DNA from 4 places in the Klebsiella sp. Sb-30 genome. Region 4 is predicted to be linked to each of the others. Evidence: predicted binding sites of a transcription regulator. Region 4 holds the regulator's gene; each other region holds the start of a gene.
What was found. Region 4 encodes CRP, which controls carbon source genes, mostly activating them, when cyclic AMP is high. Its sites were predicted from a motif close to ATGTGANNNNNNTCACAT; they were not measured.
Positions count from the first base shown of each region.

Region 1: AC236I_RS24750 (6-phosphofructokinase) is a predicted target of CRP. The motif match lies at 3,735-3,752, and genes of this name have one in related genera.
Region 2: cdd (cytidine deaminase) is a predicted target of CRP. The motif match lies at 4,918-4,935, and genes of this name have one in related genera.
Region 3: bhsA (multiple stress resistance protein BhsA) is a predicted target of CRP. The motif match lies at 4,442-4,459, and genes of this name have one in related genera.

Region 1 covers NZ_CM172749.1:5,293,755-5,301,168, forward strand. Annotated here, with positions in the region: gene AC236I_RS24735 (class II fructose-bisphosphate aldolase) at 1-803, opposite strand, end outside; gene AC236I_RS24740 (PTS sugar transporter subunit IIC) at 790-2,157, opposite strand; gene AC236I_RS24745 (PTS sugar transporter subunit IIB) at 2,150-2,464, opposite strand; gene AC236I_RS24750 (6-phosphofructokinase) at 2,476-3,456, opposite strand; gene AC236I_RS24755 (YdgH/BhsA/McbA-like domain containing protein) at 3,858-4,070, opposite strand; gene fdhD (formate dehydrogenase accessory sulfurtransferase FdhD) at 4,198-5,034, opposite strand; gene fdnG (formate dehydrogenase-N subunit alpha) at 5,191-7,414, shown strand, end outside.
Region 2 covers NZ_CM172749.1:1,631,338-1,638,751, reverse strand. Annotated here, with positions in the region: gene bglG (transcriptional antiterminator BglG) at 1-577, opposite strand, end outside; gene AC236I_RS07765 (carbohydrate porin) at 754-2,118, opposite strand; gene dusC (tRNA dihydrouridine(16) synthase DusC) at 2,471-3,403, opposite strand; gene AC236I_RS07755 (CidA/LrgA family protein) at 3,774-4,181, shown strand; gene AC236I_RS07750 (CidB/LrgB family autolysis modulator) at 4,171-4,866, shown strand; gene cdd (cytidine deaminase) at 4,994-5,878, shown strand; gene sanA (outer membrane permeability protein SanA) at 6,004-6,717, shown strand; gene mglC (galactose/methyl galactoside ABC transporter permease MglC) at 6,957-7,414, opposite strand, start outside.
Region 3 covers NZ_CM172749.1:3,264,963-3,272,376, forward strand. Annotated here, with positions in the region: gene mfd (transcription-repair coupling factor) at 1-2,764, shown strand, start outside; gene ldtC (L,D-transpeptidase LdtC) at 2,934-3,896, shown strand; gene bhsA (multiple stress resistance protein BhsA) at 4,110-4,367, opposite strand; gene AC236I_RS15315 (TetR/AcrR family transcriptional regulator) at 4,616-5,251, shown strand; gene AC236I_RS15320 (TonB-dependent siderophore receptor) at 5,496-7,414, shown strand, end outside.
Region 4 covers NZ_CM172749.1:434,076-441,489, reverse strand. Annotated here, with positions in the region: gene AC236I_RS01995 (nuclear transport factor 2 family protein) at 1-44, shown strand, start outside; gene AC236I_RS01990 (hydrolase) at 278-1,276, shown strand; gene AC236I_RS01985 (YheU family protein) at 1,273-1,491, shown strand; gene AC236I_RS01980 (phosphoribulokinase) at 1,527-2,393, shown strand; gene AC236I_RS01975 (OsmC family protein) at 2,474-2,878, opposite strand; gene crp (cAMP-activated global transcriptional regulator CRP) at 3,185-3,817, shown strand; gene AC236I_RS01965 (YccS/YhfK family putative transporter) at 3,870-5,948, shown strand; gene argD (bifunctional acetylornithine/succinyldiaminopimelate transaminase) at 5,938-7,158, opposite strand; gene pabA (aminodeoxychorismate synthase component 2) at 7,248-7,414, opposite strand, start outside.

The DNA.
Region 1 (7,414 bases), 520 kb from region 4:
ACCGCATTATTGGCGGGAATTAAAAACTTACGCACGCTGTCATTAACCTTACCTTTTTCAAAAGTGGTTTTACATTGGTCAACCCACTGCACGTTCATTTCTGTGCCCACATTGACCTTATTAATCCCTTCAGTCACCGCTTTACGCATATCCTCATCACTGACGCCGGTACCACCGTGCAGCACCAGCGGAACGCCCGTAGCCCGGCTAATCTCCTGAAGGCGCTGATGCTGGATCTGCGCCTTGCCGGTATAAAGGCCGTGCACGGTGCCGACGGAGACAGCCAGCATGTCAACCCGGGTCTCAGTTACGAAGCGCGTGGCGTCTTCGACGGTGGTAAAGCTGATATCCTCTGCGGCAACGGCTTTACCATCTTCTGAACCCCCGATGGCGCCCAGCTCCCCTTCAACGGTGATATTCCGCGGCCGCGCCATTTCCACCACAATCCGCGTATTGCCGATATTTTCCTCGAGCCCCAGGTGTGAACCGTCGTACATGACCGATGAAAATCCGGCATTCATGGCTGTTTCAATCGCACTGATATCAGAACAGTGATCCAGATGCAGACAGGTTGGCACATTTTCACTTTCCGCCAGTGAACGGACGGCATCCACCAGTAAACGATAGCCAAGATATTCCGCCGTACCGGTCGAGATTTGAATCATTAAAGGGCTATTGCTCTTTTGCGCGGCTTTAAAAAAAGCCGGTAGCATTTCAATACAATGCAAATTAAATGAGCCAATAGCTTTGTAATTTCTTTGCTGAGCGATTTTCAGAATATCGTTAAAATTATACAGACTCATGAATCTTTTCCCCTTTAGGCTTAGATGATGTACCGTTTACGAACCATGCCAGTGCGGCAACAAAAACAATAAACAAGGCGACAAATAACCAGTTGTTCTGTAAGGCATGGCCTAATACCAGGCCTGAACTAATAACATCTGAATCACTGAATGTGACGCCGGTAAAACCGTAGCTTTCAAGCATCGGTACCAGAATGGCAGGCAGGAAAGTAATAAACAGACCGTGAACCACACCGCCAATCATTGCCCCGCGACGCCCACCCAGCGCATTACCAAAGACGCCCGCCGTACCGCCGGCAAAGAAGTTGGTTAACAGTCCAGGGAGGATCATCGCCAGGCCAAACATCGGGAAGACCAACATGCCAATGATCGAACCCACCGTCGTTGCGAGGAATCCCACGATGACCGCGTTAGGGGCATAAGGGAACAGGACGGGACAGTCCAGCGCCGGTTTCGCATCCGGCACAATACGCATGGCAATACCGCGAAAAGCCGGGACCAGTTCATTCAGTAACAAGCGCACGCCGCTGTAGAGGACAAAGACCCCTGCCACAAACTGAACAGACTGCATAAAGGCATACATCAGGTAGTTCACACCGCCGGAAAACTGGGCGATATACTCGGGTCCGGCAGCCAGCGCCGGGATCAGGTACATGGGGACCATCACCACCGCCATGGCGAGATAGGTATCCTGCAGAAACTTGAAGTTATCAGGCAGTTCAAGATCTTCTGTGGAGCGGGAACCTTTACCCACCACTTTGGCCACCGCCGCCTGGACTAAATATCCGATGGTGCAAAAATGCCCGAGAGCCACATCGTCAGAATCGGTAATACGTCTGACCACCGGCTGCGCTAACGCCGGCATCAGTACCGCCATGACGCCGCCAAAGATACCGCCGGTCAGGATCAGCGGCAGCCCGGTCAGCCCGGCTTTGTAGCCAATCACCGTGCCAATCGTTGCCATCCACAGCAGCGCCTGTCCGGTGAGGAAGATATATTTCAGCGGTGTCAGGCGGGCGATAATAATATTAACGGCAAAGATCACCATCAGCGTCAGCGCCACTTCAGAACCCAGTTCTCGATTCGCCAGACCGGCGATAGCAGCGACATCGGTGATGTATCCTTTCATCCCGAAACCGTGGGTGAAGATATCGTTAAGGAAGCTCAGGGTGGCGACAATAATATTAATGCCGGCCATCATAATTAAGAACCCGAGCAGCGTTTTAAACGTCCCCTCAACCGTTTTACCCACTGACTTCTTCTGTAAAATCAGACCCAGCATGGCAATAAACGCGATTAATATCGAAGCCTGGCCGAGCAAATCTTTTACAATAAACTCGATAAAGCTATTCATGATCGGTCACCTTCAGATTGCGCTCTTTCAGGAATGAGACAATTTTCCGCTCAATTTCATCTTTATCCGTCAGGCGGTTGAGGACCACTACACGTTTTATTTCCTCTTCATTAGCGTCGGCGGTTAATATGTCGGCGAATGTTTTTTGCGTCAAAATAATGTCGGATTTAAATGCTCCAGCTTCAGATACGGTGGTATGTTCAATATGTGCAGGAATTTCCAGTTTCTTTAATACTGCTTTCGCCGTCATTTCGATGGCAAAGCTTGAACCGAGGCCGCAGCCACATACGCAAAGAATTTTCAGCATGTAGGGTCTCCTCAAATAATATTGAGTTGTTTGGCAAGTTTATAATGATGTCCTTCGATATCTACCAGACGTTTTTTCATACTGACTAAGTCAATTGGAATAGGTTTATTGCTTGAATTTATAATAATGGCTTTATTTTTCATTCCTGACTGAATACAGCGAACGACTTCGTTCGCCATGATCGTGCCCTGGTAAATTTCTTCGCAGGTCGGGTCGCCGCTGCGCAGTCCATAGCCGATAATGGTTTTACGGATGCGGACACCGATGCGTGGCTCAAGCTGTTTGATCATCGTATCGATAGCCCCTTGAAACCCAGGGGAATACTCCCTGGTGTAACCTTCAGAGCAAAGTATCACCACGCTGTTTTGCTCGCGAAGCTTGCGTCTGACGCGCTCGGCCAGATCCTCTAATGGCATCTGTGCTTCCGGGATCAGCGCAATATCGGCATTACTTTTAATTGCTGACTGCAGCGTTAGCTCTCCACAATACCCTCCTAATATTTCAACCATAAACACCCGCCCAGGTAATGCTCTGCCGGTATTTCTTAAACGAGAAACCTCCTTGATAATTTGTTCGCAGGCTGTAGAAAAACCGATAGTATAATCACTACCGTATACATCATTATCGATAGTCATCCCGACACCGAAACAGTTAATATCAAATTCGCTAAGCGTATTAAGGAACTGTAGGCTGCCATCACCGCCGGCCATAATGAGTACATCAAGGCGCAGCGACTTAATTTTCCTGGCTATAGTTTCATACTCACTCCGCAGCAATTTACGCGTGGTTCGGCCGGACGTAATAACAGGCAGTGAACAAATAGAGAAATCGACAAGATCCCGCCAGGCGATTTCCTGATGATTTTTATCGAGCAGCCCAGGTATTCCACCATTAAAAATGGTGATCTCCGCGCTTGCGAGCTTCGCAACCTGAAAAATGAAATTATTAATTCCCGATACATCGCCACCGCTAATAACAATACCGATTTTCATGGTCACCACCGTCATATTTCCTTGCCCACATTTATCCCTAAGTTCAAGACCTGGATTTGCAACGAAGATCACATAATTATGATTAATTGATCCGTGGTAACGATTGACAGACGTAAATATGGGGTGTTTTTTGTGATGTGCGTCTCACTTAAAAGATGAGATCGCCTTAACAGTTATTTTCAAATAACTTTATTATTCATTAGGTTAAATATTGAGAGGATAGCGTGTCATTTTGCTTGCCAGCGGGTTAATTTCGTCGCCAAAAGCAAAGAAGAGAAACGTGATAAACACCACATTTTTTTGAGGAGAAGTGGAGGTGTCGGGCGGAGAGTTTTCCGGATGGTAAAAGCACAAAAACAAAAAAAGCGCCCGCAGGCGCTCTTTCGACGGTGATGCCGGTTTTATTTGTTCAGTTCTGCCGTCATATGCACGCGATTACCGGTGAAGGCTTCGGTGATGGTGTAAGAAGAAGCACCGGCGGCCTGAGCCTGAGCGGCGATTTTCGCTTCCGCACCGTCCATTGTAGAGGAGGTTGCGCTCACTGACTGCGCGGCATAAGAACCAAAGGAAGCGGTAAGAGCGATAACTACAGCAAAAGTTTTGATGCTTTTCATGATGTAAATCCTTCATTAAGTTGTTTGGGTAAGGCGTTGTGCCTTGATGTGATAAATAATAGACCTCACAACCCACGACTAAAAGCGTAAGGATTTGCTCTCATCGTTCAAAAAAATTGACTTATTTTTAACCGGCGATCAGCCGCTGCGGATGGGTGTAAACCGTTGCCCTGCCCGGGCGGCAAAAGCCCACCAGCGTCAGGTTGCAACGTTCCGCGACCTCCACCGCCAGCGCGGTAGCGGCGGAAACCGCAAACAGAATTTCCACACCGCACATTGCCGCCTTCTGCACCATCTCGTAGCTGGCACGGCTGGAGACTAGCGCCGCCCCGCATTGCCAGTCATCGCCCTCTTCTACCCGTCGCCCCAGCAGTTTATCCAGCGCGACGTGACGCCCGACATCCTCATGTCCGCCCGCCAGCTCACCGGACGGACGCAGCCACGCCGCCGCATGGGTGCAGCCGGTGATATGGCCAATCGGCTGAACATCACGAAGCTGCTCCAGCGCGCGATCGAGATTCCCCAGGCTAAAGGTTTGGGTGAAAGGTAAAGGTTGCACCGGCTTGCCGATATCGTTGAGCTGCTCAACGCCGCAAACGCCGCAGCCGGTGCGCCCGGCCAGCGCGCGACGGCGCTCTTTCAGTCCCATAAAACGACGGCTGGAGAGTTCAATCTGCACTTCCAGACCGTTGCAGGCCGGCACCACTTCCATCCCGTAGATCTCGCGCCGGTTTTCAATAATCCCTTCGGATAATGAAAAACCGACGGCAAATCGTTGCAGGTCGGTGGGAGAGGCCATCATGACAACGTGTGAGATACCGTTATAGACCAGCGCCACAGGAACTTCTTCGGCTAATTCGTCAGACTGCGGATGTTGCAAATCATCGCGCTTCCAGAGCGCGACCTGACGACATCCTGTGATGTTTGTCACATTTTCAATTTGTTCGGGAGGGTTCTTGTTCACTTTGTCTTAACCGTATTGGAACAGGCATACACACAATGTGGTATTCTTTGCATACCCCTTCAAGTGAAAGGGTGATCACCCCCAATTCTGAACCTTTGCGGCGCTTACCGCAAAGTAAATAACTACATGTGACAATGTCGATACAAGGAGTGAACCATGCAGGTCAGCAGAAGGCAGTTCTTTAAGATCTGCGCTGGCGGTATGGCAGGCACAACGGCTGCAGCGCTGGGTTTTGCCCCAGGCGCCGCGCTCGCGGAAACCCGGCAATATAAACTGCTGCGTACCCGTGAAACCCGTAACACCTGTACGTACTGTTCTGTCGGTTGTGGGCTGTTAATGTATAGCCTCGGCGACGGTGCGAAAAACGCCAAAGCATCCATCTTTCATATCGAAGGTGACCCTGACCATCCGGTCAACCGTGGTGCGCTCTGCCCGAAAGGGGCGGGTCTCGTCGACTTTATCCATTCCGAAAGTCGTCTGAAGTTCCCGGAATATCGTGCGCCAGGCTCCGACAAATGGCAGCAAATCAGCTGGGACGACGCGTTCGATCGCATCGCGAAGCTGATGAAAGAAGACCGCGATGCCAACTTTATCGCCAAAAACGACGCCGGCACCACCGTCAACCGTTGGTTGACCACCGGCATGCTGTGCGCTTCAGCCTCCAGTAACGAAACCGGCTATTTAACGCAAAAATTCACCCGCGCGCTCGGTATGCTCGCGGTAGACAACCAGGCACGCGTCTGACACGGACCAACGGTAGCAAGTCTTGCTCCAACATTTGGTCGCGGTGCGATGACCAACCACTGGGTTGACATCAAAAACGCCAACCTGATCGTGGTGATGGGCGGTAATGCCGCTGAAGCGCACCCGGTAGGGTTCCGCTGGGCGATGGAAGCCAAAATCCATAACGGCGCGAAGCTGATTGTTATCGACCCACGCTTTACGCGTACTGCGTCGGTAGCCGACTTCTATACCCCGATTCGTTCCGGTACTGACATTACCTTCTTGTCAGGCGTCATCCTGTACCTGCTGAATAACGAAAAATTCAACCGCGAGTACACCGAAGCCTATACCAACGCCAGCCTGATCGTGCGTGAGGATTACAGCTTCGACGACGGGTTGTTCAGCGGCTATGACGCGGCAAACCGCAAATACGATAAGACCAGCTGGAACTATGAGCTGGACGAAAACGGCTTCGCGAAACGCGACACGACGCTGCAACATCCGCGCTGCGTATGGAATCTGCTGAAACAGCACGTTTCCCGTTACACCCCGGAGGTTGTGGAAAATATCTGCGGTACGCCGAAAGCGGACTTCCTGAAAGTCTGTGAGTACATCGCTGAAACCAGCGCCCATGATAAAACCGCGTCATTCCTCTACGCGCTCGGCTGGACGCAGCACTCTATCGGTGCGCAGAACATCCGTACCATGGCAATGATCCAGCTGCTGCTTGGCAACATGGGTATGGCCGGCGGCGGCGTGAACGCCTTGCGCGGTCACTCCAACATTCAGGGGCTGACCGACCTGGGGCTGCTGTCGCAGAGCCTGCCGGGTTATATGACGCTACCGAGTGAGAAACAGACCGACCTGCAAACCTACCTGGCCGCCAACACGCCGAAGCCGCTGTTGAAAGATCAGGTGAACTACTGGGGCAACTACCCGAAATTCTTCGTCTCAATGATGAAGGCCTTCTTTGGCGATAAAGCCACGGCGGAAAACAGCTGGGGCTTTGACTGGCTGCCGAAGTGGGATAAGGGCTACGACGTCCTGCAGTACTTCGAGATGATGCACCAGGGCAAGGTCAATGGCTATATTTGCCAGGGCTTTAACCCGGTGGCCTCGTTCCCGAACAAAAACAAAGTGGTCGCCTCGCTGTCGAAACTGAAGTTCCTGGTGACCATCGACCCGCTCAACACCGAAACGTCCACCTTCTGGCAAAACCACGGTGAGTCGAACGATGTCGATCCGTCGAAAATCCAGACCGAAGTGTTCCGTCTGCCCTCCACCTGCTTCGCCGAGGAGAACGGCTCTATCGTCAACTCCGGACGCTGGCTGCAGTGGCACTGGAAAGGCGCGGATGCTCCGGGGATTGCGACCACCGATGGCGAAATCCTCGCCGGCATCTTCTTACGTCTGCGGAAAATGTACGCTGAAAACGGTGGTCCGGCGCCTGAGCCGGTGCTGAATATGACCTGGAACTACTCCACGCCGCACGAGCCCGCTTCGGAAGAGGTGGCGATGGAGAGCAACGGCAAGGCGCTGGCGGATATTACCGATCCGGCCACCGGCGCAGTGCTTGTGAAGAAAGGCCAGCAGCTCAGCTCCTTCGCGCAACTGCGCGATGATGGCACCACCGCCAGCGGTTGCTGGATCTTCGCCG
Region 2 (7,414 bases), 1.2 Mb from region 4:
AGTTCAACTGCAGTTGATACTTCACCAGCTGCAGGATCTCCTGCATCACCCGGGTGACATGCATCACTTCCGGCATTTCGCTGTTGAGCTGCGCGGTGACCAGGTGCAGCGCAATAAATCCGGCCTCATCTTCGGCGAGCTCAACGCCGAGCCGCCTGGCGATAATCGCCCGCGCCTCCTGCCCGAGCTCAAACTCTTTCGGATAAAGCCGCTTAATTTCCCACAGCAGTACGTTGCGGATCGTCACCCCATTCTTTTGCCGTTCAATAGCAAAATGGCAGTGATCGGTCAGGGTGATATACAGGCTCTCCTGCAACTTACCCAACCGCCCGCGCGCCAGTTCAATAATCCGATCGCAGGTGGTCATCACTTCTAACGGTATCTGACTGAGTAATTCACCTAAACGGCCAACCAGTTCATCGCTCTGCAGCGCGAAGATCTTTTCAATTTTACTTTCGTCCAGTGAGTCACCGACGCGTTTCTGAAAGGCTAGCCCTCGCCCCATCACCACCTGTTCGCGTCGCTGCTCATCTAAAACAACCACCACATTATTATTAAGAACTTTGGCGATTTGCATATGAACCCCAGAAACAAAAAAACCTGACCCCCGACAAAGCCGGGAAATCAGGTTTTGCCTGCCGAAGCAGTAGCAATCCAACACCCGCACTGTAGCAATTTCTTCCGTCGGCTCAACCTGCGAAGCCGAAAAACGTGATACGGATCGCGACTAATCACTCGACGCGGTATAGACCGTCAGAAAGTCACCACGGTTTTCCACTCGATGACCCAGGCATCCTGAGTCTGAGCGACGCCGCCCGGACGATGCCAGTACTGCAGTCCTGGCTGCAGCTCAAGCCACGAAACCGGACGCAGGCGGTAGTACAGTTCAGCATTCACTGAATGCCCGGCCACCGGCTGATAGTTCGCCGCGTAGTAGTCCGTGGCTCCGCTGACCTCATTCATATACTGCTGATTGCGCGCGTAATGGTTGCTCATATCCATCCAGGTCAGGCCAAAGCCCAGCCAGTCTTGCGGACGGGCGTCAAACAGGCCACGATAGCGCATTGATGCGGCTACGGCGGTATGGATGTAGTTGCTGCGCTGATCGCTATAGCTGCCGCTCAGCGAGACGCTCATCCCGCGATCGGGGTCGTCGGCATGGCGGGTTATCTGCTGGTTCATCCCGGCATACAGAAACCAGGTGCGATCGTATTGCGCATATCCTTGCGGATCGGTGGCCCCGGGGCCGCCGGATTTTCCGCTATACAGATCGCTCTGCGGCGCGTTGGTGTAGAGCACACCGAGGTTATACGCGCCGGAAAGGCCATTGATGACCGGCCGCGCTTCAATCTCTACCGGCAGCAGAATGCCTTTGCTGCCTTTTGTCGACCAGCTCCACGCGTGGCTACGGGAAGAGGCTTCCGGGTTTTGCTCCATGACACCGCCCTTCAGCGTCAGCGTCGGGGTCAGCTTATATTCGACGGTCGTTCCCCAGGTATGGACGTTCCAGTTGTTCCAGGTCATCGAGTTAGCGGACTTGCCGCCGCACTGTGAAAGCAGCTGGAAATCGCAGGGGATAATCTGATCGAAGGTCTGCACCTTATTCATCATCCCGATACGCCACGTCAGACGACGGTCATCGAAGCTACGGGCAAAGGTCAGCCAGCCAAGACGGGTAATAGACTGGCCTCCCCAGCTCTCCTGCGCCAGATCGTTAAAATTAACCCGCGGATCCTGCAGCCGCTGGGTGGTCAGGTTGTCATCGTGGTTACGGTTAACGATATTACCTTCGATACGTGCATCCGGGATCCCGGTCCAGCGCTCCAGGTCCTGCGTAAAGGTCAGAGCGACCTGATCGATATAAGCCAGCTGTTTATCATGGTTATATCCGCCGCCCGCGTTGTAACCCATTTCATTGAGGTAGCCGAGATTATAATGAAATCCGTTATTTTCAAGGATTGGACGAATCCCTGACATCTCCCCGAGCAACCCTTTTTGCGGGTTCTCAAAACCTAATACCGTACCGTTCCATTTTTCCGTTTCCGCGGCAAAAGCGCCGGGCGTTAACAGCGAAAATGTCACTATCAACAGGAGGGGATTTATTTTTTTGTTGTGCATAATGATATCCGTTGTGACTGAATAAGGGTAATAGCTGGCCCCAGGCAATAAACCCGCCCGTTTTTCGTCTTTATATTTATTTTTTCAATACCTGCCCGTCAGCCATTCAACGGCGTTGTTGACACACATGGGCAGATCATAAGTCATTGCTTTAAATGAACATTTAATTCCTCAAAAATAAAAGGCAAAAAAAAACCTAAGCACTCCAGCCACAAATGGCGGAAGTGCTTAGGTTTTGCCTGTATCAGTAGCAACCCTGAATATATAAGTTACACAATATCACTCAGCGACAGAAATGCCCATCAGCAGATGGTTCCCGAGTAATAAAGTGTGAGCGATTTAACAATCTTCCCTAATAACGGGCAATGGCTAGCGCAATGTCCGCCGAGGTTTTCAGCGTGCGTATTTCATTAAACACGACCAGCGCCTCATCATATTCTTTGCGTAAATAACTGAGCCACTGTTTAATTCGCGCAACATGATACAGCCCGGTATCGCCCTGTTTTTCCAGACGCGTATATTTTTTCAGTAGCTCCACGACCTGCGGCCACGGCATGCGCGGTTCGTTATATTTGATGACCCGACTTAAATTTGGCACGTTTAGCGCGCCGCGACCAATCATTACCGAGTCGCAACCGGTGACCGCCAGACACGCCTGTGCGCTTTGCCAGTCCCAGATTTCGCCGTTAGCGACAACCGGAATTGACAGCCGCTGGCGGATTTCGCCAATCGCCGCCCAGTTGATCCGCTCCGCTTTATAAGCGTCTTCTTTCGTGCGGCCGTGAACCACGAGCTCCGTCGCGCCGGCCTGCTCTACCGCATCGGCAATTTCGAACTGCCGCGCTCCGCTGTCCCAGCCCAGGCGAATTTTGACCGTCACCGGCAGATGATCCGGTACCGCTTCGCGCATTGCTTTTGCGCCGCGATAGATAAGCTCCGGGTCTTTAAGCAGCGTCGCCCCGCCGCCGCTGCCGTTCACCAGCTTTGACGGACAGCCGCAGTTCAAGTCAACGCCCCAGGAGCCCAGCTCCACCGCCCGCGCGGCATTTTCCGCCAGCCACTGCGGATATTGCCCCAGCAGCTGCACCCGAACACGGGTGCCGGAAGGGGTGCGGCTTTGATGATGGAGTTCCGGGCACAGTTTATAGAACGATTTTACCGGCAGCAGCTGATCCACCACCCGCAGAAACTCGGTGATGCACAGATCGTAATCGTTAACCTCGGTCAGCAGCTCGCGCACCAGCGAATCGAGCACGCCTTCCATCGGCGCCAGTAATACACGCATATTGTTACCCGGAAAAAAAAGAGGCGCTATGGTAGCGCCTCTGTGCGTCGGTTGAAAGATCTCAATGTGGTTCGGCTGCGCCTGGCAGGTCGAGAGGTGCGATAAGGCAGGGATACCGCCCTTCGCGTCACGCGCAATTTGCCACGCCGCGAACAGCGGAGTTGCGCCGGGGCGGCGGGACAAAAGCGCAGCGCCCCGCTCTCCCCGCGGCGCTTTCACTATTATTTATCGCAGGATTCATCAACATGCATTCCGCATGCCCGAAGGTTCCATTACTCTATTAAATCTATGCCTGGAATTCATGATGTGATCGGTAGCACATTTCAAGGTTTAATTGTATGATGAATACGGTTCATCAAGGGTTATTACCATGAGTAAATCGCTGAATATTATCTGGCAGTACCTGCGGGCTTTTGTCCTGATCTATGCTTGTTTATACGCCGGGATTTTTATTGCTTCCCTGCTGCCCATTACCATTCCAGGCAGCATCATCGGCATGCTGATTTTGTTCGTTCTTCTGGCGCTACAGATTATGCCGCCGAAGTGGGTCAACCCCGGCTGTAACATATTGATTCGCTATATGGCGCTGCTGTTCGTGCCTATTGGCGTTGGCGTCATGCAATATTGGGATCTGCTGCGTGCGCAGCTCGGCCCGGTGGCAATCTCCTGCACGATCAGTACATTAGTGGTCTTCCTGGTGGTGAGCTGGAGCTCACATCTGGTTCACGGCGAACGTAAAGTGGTCGGTCAAACGGAGGACGTCAAAGATGATGCATGAAATCTGGTGGTCCTTGCCGCTGACGCTGATCGTCTTTTTCCTCGCCCGCAAGCTGGCCGCGCGGTTTAAATTTCCGCTGCTGAATCCTCTGCTGGTGGCGATGGTGGTGATCATCCCCTTTTTGTTGCTCAGCGGTATCTCCTACGATCGCTATTTTCAGGGCAGTAAAATTCTCAACGATTTACTTCAGCCTGCGGTTGTGGCGCTGGCCTTCCCGTTGTATGAGCAGCTGCATCAGATCCGCGCCCGCTGGAAATCGATCATTACGATCTGCTTTATCGGTAGCGTCGTGGCGATGGTAACCGGCACTACCGTCGCGCTGCTGCTCGGCGCGACACCGCAAATCGCCGCGTCGATTATGCCGAAGTCGGTCACCACGCCGATTGCGATGGCGGTCAGCGGGAGCATTGGCGGTATTCCGGCCATCAGCGCGGTGTGCGTCATTTTCGTGGGGATTCTCGGCGCGGTTTTCGGCCACAGCCTGCTTAACCTGATGCGCATTCGCACCAAAGCCTCGCGCGGCCTGTCGATGGGGACCGCATCGCATGCCCTCGGGACCGCCCGCTGCGCGGAGCTGGATTATCAGGAAGGGGCTTTCAGCTCCCTGGCGCTGGTGCTGTGCGGGATTATCACCTCGCTGGTGGCCCCCTTTTTGTTCCCGCTGATTCTGGCTATCGTCGGATAATAGTGACCTACGTCACATTTATCAGTGCAACATAAACATGTTGCATAAACAATGAGATATTAATCACATATACGGGCTACCCCCGCCCGTACACTAGATTCCCATTACATTGTTATGAGGCAACGCCATGCACCCACGTTTTCACGCTGCTCTTCCCCACCTGGCGGCAGACCTGCAAACGGCCATCGCACCGATGCTGATCGACCCACACTTCCCGGCTTTGCTGGATGCCGGTCAGGTCGCCACGCTGCGGAATGCAACAGGCCTCGATGAAGACGCGCTGGCCTTTGCGCTGCTGCCGCTCGCGGCGGCCTGTGCGCGCGCCGACCTGTCCCATTTTAACGTTGGCGCCATCGCCCGCGGTATTAGCGGTACCTGGTATTTTGGCGGCAACATGGAATTCCTCGGCGCCACGATGCAGCAAACCGTGCACGCCGAGCAAAGCGCCATTAGCCACGCGTGGCTGCGCGGCGAACGCTCGCTCAATGCTATTACCGTCAACTACACCCCCTGCGGCCACTGTCGTCAGTTTATGAATGAGCTGAACAGCAGCCAGGTCCTGCGTATTCATCTGCCGGGTCGCGAAGCGCATTCTCTACAGCACTATCTGCCGGATGCCTTCGGTCCGAAAGATCTCGAGATTAAAACGCTGCTGATGGATGAACAGGATCATGGTTTCCCGCTGACCGGCGACACCCTGGCGCAGGCGGCCATTCAGGCAGCCAACCGCTGCCATATGCCGTACAGCCAGTCGCCTTCCGGCGTGGCGCTGGAGTTGAAAGACGGCACCATTTTCGCCGGTAGCTATGCGGAAAACGCGGCATTTAACCCAACGCTGCCGCCGCTGCAGGGAGCGCTCAACCTGCTGAGCCTCAACGGATATGACTATCCGGATATTCAGCGCGCCATTCTGGCTGAGAAAGCCGATGCGGCGCTGATTCAGTGGGATGCAACCGTCGCAACGCTGAAAGCGTTGGGTTGCCACAATATTGATCGCGTCCTGCTCGGCTAAGTGACCCGTCATGCGGGCCTGTTGGCCCGCATTGTTGAAAATCCCCGCAATTAAACGATGGTTTCTTGCTCTTGCCCGGCGGGTAAAGTAGCCTGATAGCTCCATTGTCCACATGAGTCAGGTGAATGTTAAAGCGTGTGTTATACAGCCTGTTAGTCCTGTTCGGCCTGCTGCTGTTGACCGTGCTGGGTCTTGACCGTTGGATGAGCTGGAAAACCGCTCCCTATATCTATGATGAACTCCAGGATCTGCCCTACCGCCAGGTTGGGGTGGTGCTCGGTACCGCCAAGTACTATCGCACCGGAGTGATTAATCAGTATTATCGCTATCGTATTCAGGGTGCGCTGAACGCTTACAATAGCGGCAAGGTGAACTACCTGCTGCTGAGCGGCGATAATGCGCTGCAAAGCTACAACGAACCGATGACCATGCGCCGCGATTTAATCAAAGGCGGCGTCGACCCTGCCGATATCGTGCTCGATTACGCCGGGTTCCGCACCCTCGACTCTATCGTGCGCACCCGCAAGGTTTTCGATACCAACGACTTTATTATCATTACCCAACGCTTCCACTGCGAACGGGCGCTGTTTATCGCCCTGCATATGGGGATTCAGGCGCAGTGTTACGCCGTACCTTCGCCGAAGGATATGTGGAACGTGCGTTTACGTGAGTTTGGCGCCCGGTTTGGCGCGCTGGCGGATTTGTACGTGTTCAAACGCGAACCCCGCTTTTTAGGGCCGCTGATACCGATACCAACTTTGCAGGAAGTGCCGGAGGGAGCGCAGTCCTATCCTGCCGTAACGCCAGAACAGCTGCTGGAACTGCAAAAGAGTAAATGACGGGTCGTTGATGGCGGTATGCTTTCCGCCGGCCCACTCCGCCTTGCGCGGTCAGCTATTTATCGCGGTCTGGTTCAGGTAAACGGGTGTTCGGGCGAAGCGTTGCGCTAAGTGCGCTCTACAGCGGCCCGCCAGTAACCAGGCAGAGACCGCGACACCCCCTCCCGCTTTCACCCTGGCCGTGGTAAACAGACGAAAAAAAGCCCGCGCAAATGCACGGGCGGGATAACAACGGACGGTTATTTTTTGCGCGCGTATTTCAACGAATCCAGCGCCACGGCGAAGATAATGATCGCCCCTTTGATGATGTACTGCCAGTAGGGGTTTACGCCGATATAGGTCAGGCCGTAGTTGATAACGGTGAAGATGATCACCCCGGTCACCACACCAAGCACCGTCCCCACACCGCCGCTGAACGACACGCCGCCGACGACGCAGGCCGCGATCGCATCCAGCTCATACATAAAGCCGAGGTTGTTGGTCGCCGAACCGATACGCCCGGCCTCCAGCAGACCGCCAAAAGCATAGAACACACCGGACAGGGCATAAATCATCAGCAGGTTCAGCGCCACGTTAACACCGGAAACTTTGGCCGCTTCCGGGTTACCGCCGATGGCAAAAATGTTTTTACCAAAACGGGTTTTATTCCACAGGATCCACACGAAGAAGACCGCAATCGCCGCGTAGAACGTAATGT
Region 3 (7,414 bases), 2.6 Mb from region 4:
TAGCCAGTGGCGCGACCGTTTTGAGGTCAAGCGGGACGCCGAACATATCTATCAGCAGGTCAGCAAAGGGACCTTACCGACCGGGATTGAATACTGGCAGCCGCTGTTTTTCAGTGAGCCGCTCCCGCCGCTGTTCAGCTACTTCCCGGCAAACGCCCTGATCGTCAATACCGGCGATCTGGAAGCCAGCGCCGGGCGTTTTCAGAACGAAACCCGCGCCCGTTTCGAAAGCCGCGGCGTCGACCCGATGCGTCCGCTGCTGCCGCCGGAACAGCTCTGGCTGCGGATCGACGAACTGTTCAGCGAGCTGAAAAAATGGCCGCGTATTCAGTTAAAAACGGAGCGTCTGGCCGAGAAAGCCGCCAATATTAACCTCGGCTATCAAACGCTGCCGGACCTCTCGGTGCAGGCACAGAACAAAGCGCCGCTGGACAATCTGCGTCGTTTCCTCGAAACCTTTAACGGCCCGGTTATTTTCTCGGTTGAGAGCGAAGGTCGCCGGGAGGCGCTGGGCGAAGTGCTGGCGCGCATCAAAATTGCGCCGAAACATATTCTGCGGCTGGAAGAAGCCACCGGCAACGGCCGCTATTTAATGATTGGCGCCGCCGAACACGGGTTTATCGATAGCCCGCGTAATCTGGCACTGATTTGCGAAAGCGACCTGCTGGGCGAGCGCGTGGCGCGTCGTCGCCAGGATTCACGCCGCACCATTAACCCCGACACCTTAATCCGTAACCTGGCGGAACTGCACATCGGCCAGCCGGTGGTGCACCTGGAGCATGGCGTTGGTCGTTATGCCGGTATGACCACGCTGGAAGCTGGCGGCATCAAAGGGGAATACCTGATGCTGACCTACGCCAACGATGCCAAACTGTATGTGCCGGTGTCATCATTGCATCTGATTAGCCGCTACGCCGGCGGGGCAGAAGAGAGCGCCCCGCTGCATAAACTCGGTGGCGATGCCTGGGCGCGCGCGCGGCAGAAAGCGGCGGAAAAAGTGCGCGACGTGGCGGCGGAACTGCTCGATATTTATGCCCAGCGCGCGGCGAAATCGGGCTTTGCCTTTAAGCACGATCGCGAACAGTACCAGCTATTCTGCGACGGTTTCCCGTTTGAGACCACGCCGGATCAGGCGCAGGCAATTAACGCCGTTCTCAGCGACATGTGTCAACCGCTGGCCATGGACCGCCTGGTCTGTGGCGACGTCGGCTTCGGTAAAACCGAAGTAGCGATGCGTGCCGCGTTCCTGGCAGTGGAGAACCACAAGCAGGTCGCGGTCCTGGTGCCAACCACCCTGCTCGCGCAGCAGCACTTCGATAATTTCTGCGACCGCTTTGCCAACTGGCCGGTACGCATTGAAATGCTGTCACGCTTTCGCAGCGCGAAAGAGCAGGCGCAGATTCTTGAACAGGCCGCCGAGGGTAAAATCGATATTCTTATCGGCACGCATAAGCTGCTGCAAAGCGAAGTCAAACTGCGCGACCTTGGGCTGCTGATCGTCGATGAAGAGCATCGCTTCGGGGTTCGCCACAAAGAGCGAATCAAGGCGATGCGTGCCGACGTCGATATTCTGACGCTGACCGCCACGCCGATCCCACGAACGCTGAACATGGCGATGAGCGGAATGCGGGATCTGTCCATTATTGCCACGCCGCCCGCCCGCCGTCTGGCGGTGAAAACCTTCGTCCGGGAGTATGACTCGCTGGTGGTTCGCGAGGCGATTCTGCGTGAAGTGCTGCGCGGCGGCCAGGTCTACTACCTCTATAACGACGTGGAGAATATCCAGAAAGCGGCGGATCGACTCGCGGAGCTGGTGCCGGAGGCACGTATTGCCATCGGTCACGGGCAGATGCGCGAGCGCGAGCTGGAACGGGTGATGAATGATTTCCACCACCAGCGCTTTAACGTGCTGGTCTGTACCACCATCATTGAGACCGGGATCGATATCCCGACCGCCAATACCATTATCATCGAGCGCGCGGACCATTTCGGTCTGGCTCAGCTGCACCAGCTGCGCGGACGCGTTGGCCGCTCGCATCATCAGGCCTATGCCTGGCTGCTGACGCCGCACCCGAAAGCGATGACCACCGATGCGCAAAAGCGTCTGGAAGCCATCGCCTCGCTGGAGGATCTCGGCGCCGGTTTCGCGCTGGCTACGCATGACCTGGAAATCCGCGGTGCCGGCGAGCTGCTGGGCGAAGATCAGAGCGGGCAGATGACCACCATCGGTTTTTCGCTCTATATGGAGCTTCTGGAGAATGCTGTCGATGCGCTGAAAGCCGGACGCGAACCTTCGCTTGAGGATCTGACCAGCCAGCAGACTGAAGTTGAGCTGCGTATGCCTTCACTGTTGCCGGACGACTTTATTCCTGATGTGAATACCCGACTCTCGTTCTACAAGCGGATTGCCAGCGCCAGGAATGAGCACGACCTGGAAGAGATTAAAGTCGAACTGATTGACCGCTTCGGCCCGCTGCCGGATGCGGCGAGAAACCTGCTGGATATCGCCCGCCTGCGTCAACAGGCGCAGAAGCTGGGAATCCGGAAGCTGGAGGGCAATGAGAAAGGCGGCGTGATTGAGTTCAATGAAAAGAACAACGTCAACCCGGTATGGCTGATTGGCCTGCTGCAAAAACAGCCACAGCACTTCCGTCTGGATGGTCCGACGCGACTGAAGTTCATGCAGGATCTTGGCGAGCGTAAAACGCGGATGGAGTGGGTTCGCCAGTTTATGCGTCAGTTAGAAGAGAACGCGACCGCATAATCGCAGCGCGGAGACGGTGCCCGTCGCCGTCTTCCGCGCCTGTTTTTCTTCCGTCGCGGTCACACCCGGTAAACTTTACAAACATTTTGCAATTCACCAGGGTTTCCCCACAGATGCCCGCGCGATAATCCCCGTCTGTTTCCTCATAAAAAATAACCACTTATTTATTATGACTACTCTCATATCGCGTTTCTCACTGTGGCTGATAATGGTGGCCGTTGCTGGCGTCCTGGCCCTTCCTGCCCGCGCCAATACCTGGCCCTTACCGCCGTCAGGCAGCCGCCTCGTCGGGCAAAATCAGTTTCACGTCGTCCAGAATAACGGCGGTTCGCTGGAAGCTATCGCCAAAAAATACAACGTGGGCTTTCTGGCATTACTTCAGGCTAATCCCGGCGTCGACCCTTACGTTCCGCGTGCCGGCAGCGTGCTGACCATTCCGCTCCAGACTCTACTGCCGGAAGCGCCGCGCGAAGGGCTGGTGATTAATCTCGCCGAGCTTCGCCTCTACTATTACCCGCCGGGGAAAAACGAGGTCACCGTCTACCCTATCGGTATCGGCCAGTTGGGAGGCGATACCCTGACCCCTACGATGATCACCACCGTCTCCGACAAGCGCGCAAATCCAACCTGGACGCCGACGGCGAATATTCGCGCACGGTATAAAGCGATGGGGATAGAACTCCCGGGCGTGGTACCTGCCGGGCCGGATAACCCGATGGGCCACCATGCTATCCGCCTTGCGGCCTACGGCGGCGTCTATCTGCTGCATGGCACGAATGCCGATTTTGGCATCGGAATGCGCGTCAGCTCCGGCTGTATCCGCCTGCGCGATGACGACATCAAAACCCTGTTTAAGCACGTCACCCCAGGGACAAAAGTCAATATTATCAACACGCCAGTGAAAGTCTCCGTGGAGCCTGACGGTAGACGTCTGGTGGAAATCCATCAGCCGCTGTCCAAACACTTAAATGACGATCCGCAGACGCTGCCGATAGTCCTGAATAGTGAGATGACGGCGTTTAAGCAGGCCGCGCAGACCGATCAGACGGTGATGGATCGTGCGATGACGCTGCGTTCAGGTATGCCGATTGACGTTACCCGCCACCATACTGCTGGCGAGCAGTCATTGTAAGTGCGTAGACTGAAATAAAAAAACCGCCCCTGGGGGCGGTTTTTTTATGGGATAACAAAGGGGTAAAACGATAGTGCGACGCTTCGCGGTTTCATAAAGGGGTGAAAACCGCGTCACGTAAGTGGCATAACAGGGAACAACTTACTGCTCGCGGCCTGATAAAGGGGTCAGGGGTCGCGTTTTGTCAGTGGCATGACAGGGGTAAAACGAAACTTATTTGTAGATAACCGCAGTGCCATGCAGGGTGTTTGGACCCGTGACTGAGGTGATACGGAAAGAGGTTGCGCCCATTTCTTCCGCTTTCTGCGCCAGCTGGTCTTCCAGCGAGCCCAGGTTTGTCCCGGCGGAGGCAGAAACAGTACCTATTTTGTGTTGGCCGGCAGGTGTGGATTGCACCTCAACAGCCGCGAAGCTGGCGAAAGAAAGAGAGCTTAGCACGGCGGCCAGCGTCAGCGTTTTGATGTTTTTCATGATTATTATACCTATGCAGATGATTTTTTTAGTAGGGTCGCAAGAATTAACTAACGATCGATAGGTAAATAATAATGTGACCTATATCACACGTCAATGAATTTTTATAACGATCGTTTATTTATTTATAAACAACTTAAAATTCATACATATATGAATTATTTATTTTTGCGGGTTCAGCGCTGGAAGGTTGTAACGTTTGTTTTTATAATGCCCCTTCAACAAACCAACATAGGTACAGCGGCATCATGACAACTGACGTTCAAAGTTGCACAAAAAAAAGCCGTGGCCGACCTAAAGTGTTCGACAAGGAAGCGGCGCTGGATAAGGCTATGGCACTTTTCTGGCAGCACGGCTACGAGGCAACTTCTCTTGCCGATCTGGTGGAGGCGACCGGGGCAAAAGCACCGACGCTGTACGCTGAGTTCGTCAACAAGGAAGGGTTATTTCGCGCGGTTCTGGATCGCTATATTTCACGTTTTGCCGCCAGACATGAAGCGCTGTTGTTTGCCGAAGAAAAATCAGTCGATCAGGCGCTGCGGGACTATTTCACCGCCATTGCCACCTGCTTTACCAGCAAAGACACGCCGGCAGGCTGCTTTATGATCAATACTTCCGCGGCGCTGGCGGCATCATCTACCGCGATCGCCAATACCATTAAGTCGCGGCACGCGATGCAGGAACAAACGCTGACCCAGTTCTTCCAGCAGCGTCAGCTGCGCGGCGAGCTGCCGGAAAACGGCGATGTGCGACAGCTGGCGCAGTTCTTAAACTGCGTGTTGCAAGGGATGTCCATCAGCGCACGCGAAGGGGCTGATTTCACCAGACTGATGCAAATCGCCGATACCACTCTGCGGCTGTGGCCGCAAATCCTCCAGCACTAATCTGCGCTTCCCCGGTGACGATCGCCACCGGGTTTTCACCCTTCTTTCCTGATTAACCCCAATTTTACTCATGTTTTCACGCTGTTAGGTGTCAATTTTGTTGTAAATGATATTGATAACAATAATCACTACGTGCAAAATCCGCTCTTAAGTTTTTCTGCTTATTTCCATCTGTAACATCCGATGCGCCCGCATCGAACACTAAAAACAATATGAATGCCGTTAACTCATAAAAGGAATGCGTATGAACAAGCGTCTCTGGGTGCTTAACCCACTGCTGCTGGCCACCGCCCTGCCCGCCTTTGTCGCGCAGGCGGATGAAGAAAACATTATCGTTAGCGCCAACCGAACTCACCGCACCGTCGCCGAAATGGCGCAAACCACGTGGGTTATCGAAGGTCAGGAGATAGAACAACAGGTTCAGGGTGGAAAGGAGTTCAAAGACGTCCTGGCCCAGTTGATTCCCGGCATTGATGTCAGCAGCCAGGGACGAACCAACTACGGAATGAACATGCGTGGGCGGGCCATCGTGGTGCTGATCGACGGCGTTCGCCTCAACTCTTCCCGTACCGACAGCCGTCAGCTCGACGCCATCGACCCGTTCAACATTGAGCATATTGAAGTCATCTCCGGCGCCACTTCGCTGTATGGCGGCGGCAGTACCGGCGGCCTGATCAATATCGTGACCAAAAAAGGGCAGCAGGAACGCCAGGTGGATCTGGAATTAGGTGGCAAAAGCGGGTTTGCCAACAGCAACGATCACGACGAACGCGTAGCGGCGGCGGTCAGCGGCGGCACCGACCATGCCTCCGGCCGGTTATCGGTGGCTTATCAGCGTTTTGGCGGCTGGTATGATGGCAATAACGATGCGCTGGTCCTCGATAATACGCAGACCGGCCTGCAGCACTCGGATCGTCTGGATGTCATGGGCACCGGCACCATCAACATTGACGATAACCGTCAGCTGCAGCTGGTAACGCAATACTATAAAAGCCAGGGCGATGATTACGGCCTGTATCTCGGCAAAAACATGTCGGCCGTCACCGGCGAGGGTAAAGCCTATACCACCGACGGACTCAATTCCGACCGCGTTCCTGGCACCGAACGGCATCTGATTAGCCTGCAATACTCCGATGCCGATTTCTACGGCCAGAATCTGGTCAGCCAGATCTATTATCGCGACGAGTCGCTGACCTTTTACCCCTTCCCGACGCTCACCAAAGGTCAGGTCAACAGCTTCTCCTCATCTAAACAGGATACCGATCAGTACGGTGCGAAGATTACCCTCAACAGCCAACCGCTCGACGGCTGGGATCTGACCTGGGGGCTGGATGCCGATCATGAGACCTTTAATGCCAACCAGATGTTCTTCGATCTGAACACCTCGATGGCATCAGGCGGCCTGCACAACGAGTCTATCTATACAACAGGACGTTATCCGGGCTATAGCATTACAAACCTGGCGCCGTTCCTGCAGAGTAGTTATGACCTGAATGATATTTTCACCCTGAGCGGCGGCGTGCGCTATCAGTGGACGGAAAACCGGGTTGATGATTTTGTCGGCTACGCCCAGCAGCAGGATGTCGCCAGCGGCAAGGTGAACTCGGCCGATGCCATCCCGGGTGGTAAAACGGATTATGATAACTTCCTGTTTAACGCCGGTATTGTCGCCCACCTCACCGACCGCCAGCAGACCTGGTTTAACTTCTCGCAGGGCGTCGAGCTGCCGGACCCGGGTAAATACTATGGTATCGGCAAATACGGCGCGGCGGTCAACGGCAACTATCCCCTGCTGTCGAGTGTCAACGTGGGTGATTCGCCGCTGCAGGGGATCAAAGTCAACTCCTACGAACTGGGCTGGCGTTACACCGGCGATAATCTGCGTACCCAGCTGGCGGCATACTACTCCACCTCGGACAAAACCATTGTTGTTAACCGTACCGATATGACGATCGACGTACAATCCGACAAGCGGCGTATTTACGGTGTGGAAGGGGCCGTCGATTACTTCTTCCCGGATAGCGACTGGAGCACAGGTGCAAACTTCAACGTGTTGAAATCCCAGGTGAAGAGTGACGGTAGCTGGCAGAAATGGGATGTGACTCTCGCTTCGCCTTCCAAAGCCACCGCCTGGGTCGGCTGGGCGCCGGATCCGTGGTCGCT
Region 4 (7,414 bases):
AGACGGTTCCGGAAAAAACCGCCAGCGGCAACAGCATGTTTTAAGCCAGCCCCACAGCCATTCGCTCCTGGCGGTGGCTGTTTCCCCTTCCAGCCTTCCCGGGCAGCGTGCCATCTTTATCCCGCAAGAGCAGTCCTCATCCGGCTTCAATTTCGTGTAACCTATAGCACAGGCCGCAAGACCACATATTGGATAACCTGCGCACTTCATGCGCGGTATACTGTTTTATAAGATGATTAACTGCTCTGGTGCTATGGTTGAAATCACCCCCACAGAAATGACGCCCCCCGAAAACGACTCGCGTGAGTTTCACCCTATGCGCGGCGTGGGCAATCGTCATCTGCAGACCATGCTGCCGCGCCTGATTCGCCGTAAGCTGGGATTCACGCCGCACTGGCAGCGACTTGAGCTCCCGGACGGTGATTTTGTCGATCTGGCGTGGAGCGAAGACCCCGCCGGGGCGCAACACAAACCGCGACTGGTGGTGTTCCACGGGCTGGAGGGTAGCCTGCACAGCCCCTATGCTCATGGCCTTATCCATGCAGCCATGCAGCGCGGCTGGCTGGGCGTGGTGATGCATTTCCGCGGCTGTAGCGGCGAACCCAACCGCAATAACCGCATCTATCATTCGGGTGAAACCGAAGATGGCCGCTGGTTCCTGCACTGGCTACAACGCGAATGGGGTGCGGTGCCGACCGCTGCCGTCGGCTATTCGCTGGGCGGGAATATGCTGGGCTGCCTGCTGGCCGAAGAAGGCGATAATGTCCCGCTTGATGCCGCGGTTATTGTCTCAGCCCCGTTCATGCTCGAAGCCTGCAGCTATCATATGGACAAGGGCTTTTCCCGGGTCTATCAGCGTTATCTGCTCAATCTGTTAAAGGCCAACGCCGCGCGTAAGCTGAAAGCCTATCCCGGCTCGCTACCGGTTGATCTCCGCCAGCTCAAAGGTATGCGCCGCATCCGCGAGTTTGACGATATGATCACCGCCAGGATTCACGGATTCGCCGATGCGCTGGACTACTATCGCCAGTGCAGCGCCATGCCGCGCCTCAGCGACATTACGAAACCGACGCTGATCATTCATGCGAAGGACGATCCTTTTATGGACCACCACTCCATTCCGCCGCAAGAGCAGCTCCCGGTAAACGTCGAGTATCAGCTGACCGAAAATGGCGGACACGTCGGATTCGTCGGCGGCACGCTGCGCAAACCGGAAATGTGGCTGGAAAAGCGTATCCCGGACTGGTTAACCCGTTGGTTGGGAGCACAAAAATGATTATTCCCTGGCACGATCTGGATCCCGAAACGCTGGATAACCTGATCGAAAGCTTTGTGTTGCGTGAAGGCACCGATTATGGTGAACATGAACGCTCGCTGGCGGATAAAGTCGCCGACGTCAAACAGCAATTGAAAAGCGGAGAAGCCGTGCTGGTGTGGTCAGAACTGCACGAGACGGTCAACATCATGCCCCGCAAGCAGTTTCACGGCTAAGGCGGCGCCACACATCGTTTAATCTGGGAGTTGTTATGTCTGCCAAACATCCGGTGATTGCCGTCACGGGCTCCAGCGGCGCGGGAACCACGACCACCAGCCTCGCCTTTCGTAAAATTTTCGCCCAGCTAAATCTGCGTGCCGCGGAGGTAGAAGGCGACAGCTTCCATCGCTATACCCGCCCGGAAATGGACATGGCGATCCGCAAAGCGCGCGATCAGGGGAAACACATCAGCTACTTCGGCCCGGAAGCCAACGACTTCGGCCTGCTGGAAAACACCTTCCTTGAGTACGGGCGTAACGGTAGCGGCCAGTCGCGCAAGTATTTGCATACCTATGATGAGGCGGTGCCGTGGAATCAGGTACCGGGCACATTCACACCGTGGCAACCGCTACCGGAACCGACCGATGTCCTGTTTTATGAAGGGCTGCACGGCGGGGTTGTCACGCCGCAGTATAACGTCGCGCAGAATGTCGACCTGCTGGTTGGCGTGGTGCCTATCGTCAACCTGGAATGGATTCAGAAGCTCATCCGCGATACCAGTGAACGAGGTCACTCCCGTGAAGCGGTGATGGATTCCGTGGTCCGTTCAATGGAAGACTATATCAACTTCATCACACCGCAGTTTTCGCGCACCCATATCAACTTCCAGCGCGTCCCCACTGTCGACACCTCCAACCCGTTTGCGGCGAAGGGCATTCCGTCATTGGATGAAAGCTTTGTAGTGATCCACTTCCGCAACCTACCGGATATCGATTTTCCCTGGCTGCTGGCGATGCTACAGGGCTCGTTTATCTCGCATATCAATACGCTGGTGGTGCCTGGCGGGAAAATGGGGCTGGCGATGGAGCTCATCATGACGCCGCTGGTGGAGCGTTTGATGGAAGGTAAAGCAATTTAAATTCGCGGCCGGCGCTACGCTTGCGCCGGCCTGCAAGACGGTGTCAACCCGGTAAGCATCGCGCCACCGGGTATCTGGCATTACGCCTCTACCACCTCAAACGAATGGGTGATGTTCACCGCTTTTTGCAGCATCAGCGCCACCGAGCAGTATTTCTCCGCCGACAGATCCACCGCACGGGAGACGGCCGCATCTTTCAGCTCCTTGCCGGTGACAATAAAATGCATGTTGATATGGGTAAACAGACGCGGCGCCTCTTCCCGACGTTCAGACGTCAGCTTGACTTCACAGTTAGTCACGTTGTGACGACCTTTCTGCAAAATAGACACGACATCGATCGCGCTGCATCCGCCCGCCGCCATCAGCACCATCTCCATTGGGCTTGGCGCTTTATCTCCGGAGTTGCCGTCCATCAGAATCTGGTGACCTGACGCCGACTCTCCGATGAAGGTTAACCCTTCAACCCATTTCACACGAGCTTGCATAAAATTTAACTCCAAGGTTGCAATTTTCCTGACAGATTACGCGTACATAACAATTCTCGCAACGGAAGGCGACCTGCATCATGCTGAAGCGAGACACCAGGAGACATGCGGCAAAAGCTATGCTAAAACAGTCGGGATGCTACAGTATTACATTGATGTACTGCATGTATGCAGAGGAGTTCACATTACAGGCTGAAGAAAAATCACCAGCCCGTTTCCCAGGCATAGGGAAACAATACGATTGCATGCCCGGATGCCGTGTAGTGTCGGCACCCGGAGATAGCTTATAACAGAGGATAACCGCGCATGGTGCTTGGCAAACCGCAAACAGACCCTACCCTCGAATGGTTCTTGTCTCATTGCCACATTCATAAGTACCCATCTAAAAGCACGCTGATCCACCAGGGTGAAAAAGCAGAAACGTTGTACTACATCGTCAAAGGCTCTGTGGCTGTGCTCATCAAGGATGAAGAAGGTAAAGAGATGATCCTCTCTTACCTCAACCAGGGCGATTTCATCGGTGAATTAGGCTTGTTTGAAGAAGGCCAGGAGCGTAGCGCCTGGGTACGTGCGAAAACCGCATGTGAAGTGGCCGAAATCTCCTACAAAAAATTCCGTCAGCTCATTCAGGTTAACCCGGATATCCTGATGCGCTTGTCGTCGCAGATGGCTCGCCGTCTGCAGGTGACCTCAGAAAAAGTGGGTAACCTTGCCTTCCTCGACGTCACCGGGCGCATCGCTCAGACGCTGTTGAACCTGGCAAAACAGCCGGATGCGATGACCCACCCTGATGGTATGCAAATTAAAATTACCCGTCAGGAAATTGGTCAGATTGTTGGCTGTTCCCGCGAAACCGTTGGCCGTATCCTGAAGATGCTGGAAGATCAGAACCTGATCTCCGCACACGGTAAAACTATCGTCGTATACGGTACGCGTTAAGTCGATAAAACGGCGTATTGCTTGCGCAATACGCCGTTTTTGTTTTCCCTCTATGTGGCGCAGGCTGATTTACCACCCGGAAGTCAACTATGCACTGCGGCAAACGCTGGTGTTGTGTTTGCCTGTCGCAATCGGCCTCCTCCTCGGTCATTTACAGCAAGGTCTGCTGTTCTCGCTGGTGCCCGCCTGCTGTAACGTCGCCGGTCTGGATACGCCGCACAAACGTTTTTTTAAACGCTTGATTATTGGCGGTTCGCTGTTCGCCGGCTGCAGTCTGGTCGTCCAGCTTCTGCTTCAGCAGGCGATCCCGCTACCTTTGATTCTCAGCGGCCTGGCGCTGCTGCTCGGCGTGACGGCGGAGATCAGCTCTCTGCACGCCAGGCTTCTGCCCGCTTCGTTGATTGCCGCGATCTTTACCCTGAGCCTTGCCGGAAACATGCCCGTCTGGGAGCCACTGCTGATCTACGCCCTCGGGACGCTGTGGTACGGTCTGTTTAACTGGTTCTGGTTTTGGCTATGGCGCGAGCAGCCGCTGCGCGAATCGCTGAGCCTGCTCTATCGCGAGCTGGCTAACTACTGCGAAGCCAAATACAGCCTGCTGACCCAGCATATCGATCCCACCACTTCACTGCCGCCGCTGCTCACGCGCCAGCAGAAGGTGGTGGACCTGATCACCCAATGCTACCAGCAGATGCATATGCTGGCGGCGAACCAGCGCAATGACCACAAGCGCCTGCTGCGGGCGTTTCAGATGGCGCTGGATTTGCAGGAACATATCTCCGTCAGCCTGCACCAACCCGAAGAAGTACAAAAACTGGTAGAACGCAGCCATGCCGAGGCGGTGATCCGCTGGAACGCGCAAACCGTTGCCGCTCGCCTGCGGGTGCTGGCCGATGACATCCTGTACCACCGCTATCCGCGGCGCTTTAACATGGATAAGCAGATCGGCGCGCTGGAGAAAATTGCCTGGCAGCATCCGGACAACCCGGTAGGGCAGTTCTGCGCCTGGCACTTCAGCCGAATAGCCCGGGTGCTGCGTACCCAGCGCCCGCTGTACGCTCGCAACCTGATGGCGGATAAAGAGCGCCGTCTGCCGCTGCTGCCCGCGCTAAAAAACTATCTCTCGTTAAAATCACCGGCGTTACGTAACGCTGCGCGTATCTGCGTGATGTTAACGGCCGCGAGCCTGATGGGAAGTGCCCTGAACCTTCCCAAGCCTTACTGGATCCTGATGACGGTGCTTTTTGTAACCCAAAACGGCTACGGCGCGACGCGGGTACGTATCGTCCATCGGGCGGCAGGTACGCTTGCCGGTCTGGCCATCGCCGGACTGGCGTTGCACTTCCATGTCCCGGAGGGTTATACGCTCTCCGCGATGCTGCTCGTCACGCTGCTGAGCTACCTGATTATCCGCAAGCATTATGGCTGGGCGATGGTTGGCTTTACCGTGACGGCGGTGTATACCCTGCAGCTTCTGACGCTCAACGGCGAGCAGTATATTGTCGCCAGGCTTATCGATACGCTTATCGGCTGCCTTATCGCCTTTGGCGGCATGGTCTGGCTATGGCCGCAATGGCAAAGCGGGCTACTGCGTAAGAACGCTCACGACGCGCTGGAAGCCGATCAGGAAGCGATCAGGCTGATTCTTAGCGACGATCATCAGGCTCCGGCGCTGGCCTATCGCCGGATGCGCGTCAATCAGGCGCATAACTCGCTGTATAACTCGCTGAATCAGGCCATGCAGGAACCCGGTTTTAACACACACTATCTTGACGACATGAAACTGTGGGTCACCCACAGCCAGTTTATTGTTGAGCATATCAACGCGATGACCACCCTGGCCCGCGAGCATACGATGCTGACGCCGGAGCTGGCCCGACGCTATCTGGAATCTTGTGAGATTGCGCTCCAGCGTTGCCAGCAGCGGCTGGATTCCGATGGTCCCGGCAGCGCTGGCGATGTCAATATTATGGAGTCGCAGGATGTGGAGGTGAGCCGGGGGCCGTTAAGTACGATGGAGCAACATCTGCAGCGGATCCTCGACCATCTGAACACCATGCACACCATCTCCTCGGTGGCATGGCGTCAGCGCCCGCATCACGGCATCTGGCTACGCGCGATTAAGCGTTAAGAACCTGCTTTACCGCCTGGGCAAAGCGGGCCATGCCTTCGGCAATATCCTGCTCGTCGATGACCAGCGAAGGGACAAAGCGCATCACATCCGGCCCGGCATTCAGCACCATCACGCCGGCATCTGCCGCGGCATAGAGAAAATCACGAGCCCGGCCCTTATACTGCGGCTTAAGCTCCGCGCCAATCAACAGCCCCATACCGCGGATATCGCTGAACAGGTCAAACTGCGCGTCAATTTGCTGGAGATGCTGCACAAACAGCTCGCGCTTCGCCTTCACGCCCTCCAGCACCTCCGGGGTATTAATCAGGTCAAATGCCGCCCCGGCCACGGCGCAGGCCAGCGGGTTACCGCCGTAAGTCGAACCGTGGGAACCGGCGTGGAATGCGCTGGCAATATCGTTGGTGGTCAGTACGGCGCTGATCGGGAAGCCACCGCCCAGCGCTTTGGCGCTGGTAAGAATGTCCGGCGTCACGCCATAGTGCATATATGCAAACAGCGAACCGGTACGCCCCATGCCGCACTGAACTTCATCAAACACCAGCAGCGCCTGATGCTCATCGCAGAGTTCGCGCAGTCCTTTCAGGAACGCCGGCGTCGCCGCCATCACGCCGCCTTCTCCTTGAATCGGCTCCACAACCACCGCGCAGGTATGATCGTCCATAACGGCCTTAACCGCATGCAGATCGTTAAACGGCACGTGGATAATGTCCGCCGGTTTCGGGCCGAAGCCATCAGAATATTTTGGCTGCCCGCCCACCGATACCGTGAACAGCGAACGGCCGTGGAAAGCATTATGGAAGGCGATGATTTTGGTCTTATACGGGCTGTGACGGGTAATGGTGTAGTGGCGCGCCAGCTTGAACGCCGTTTCGTTCGCTTCGGTGCCAGAGTTCATGAACACCACGCGTTCGGCGAAGGTGGCCTCCACCAGCTTACGACCCAGACGCAGCGCCGGCTCGTTGGTAAAGACATTGCTGGTATGCCACAAGGTTTCGCCCTGCTCATGCAGCGCCGCGACCAGAGCCGGATGACAATGACCTAACGCCGTCACCGCAATCCCGCCCGCGAAATCAACGTACTCTTTGCCCTGCTGATCCCATACGCGGCTACCTTTACCTTTGACCGGGATGAATTCTGCCGGTGCATAAATCGGCAGAATAACTTCATCGAATGTGGCGCGGGTAATTACCGGTTGCTCAGTTGCCATGTCATGCCATCCTTCTTCGTTATGCGGTCATTATTGTGATAATCTAATCACAAAATATGCATAAAAAATCAGTCAATGGCAACTACAAATCATCGATTGAGGAAGTTTGCCAGCAGTTGATGTCCCTGCTCGCTGAGAATACTTTCCGGGTGGAACTGTACCCCTTCGAGATCCCACTCCCGATGGCGAATCGCCATAATCTCTCCGCTTTCACTGCGGGCCGTCACCTCAAAGCATTCAGGAAGCGTCGCGGGAT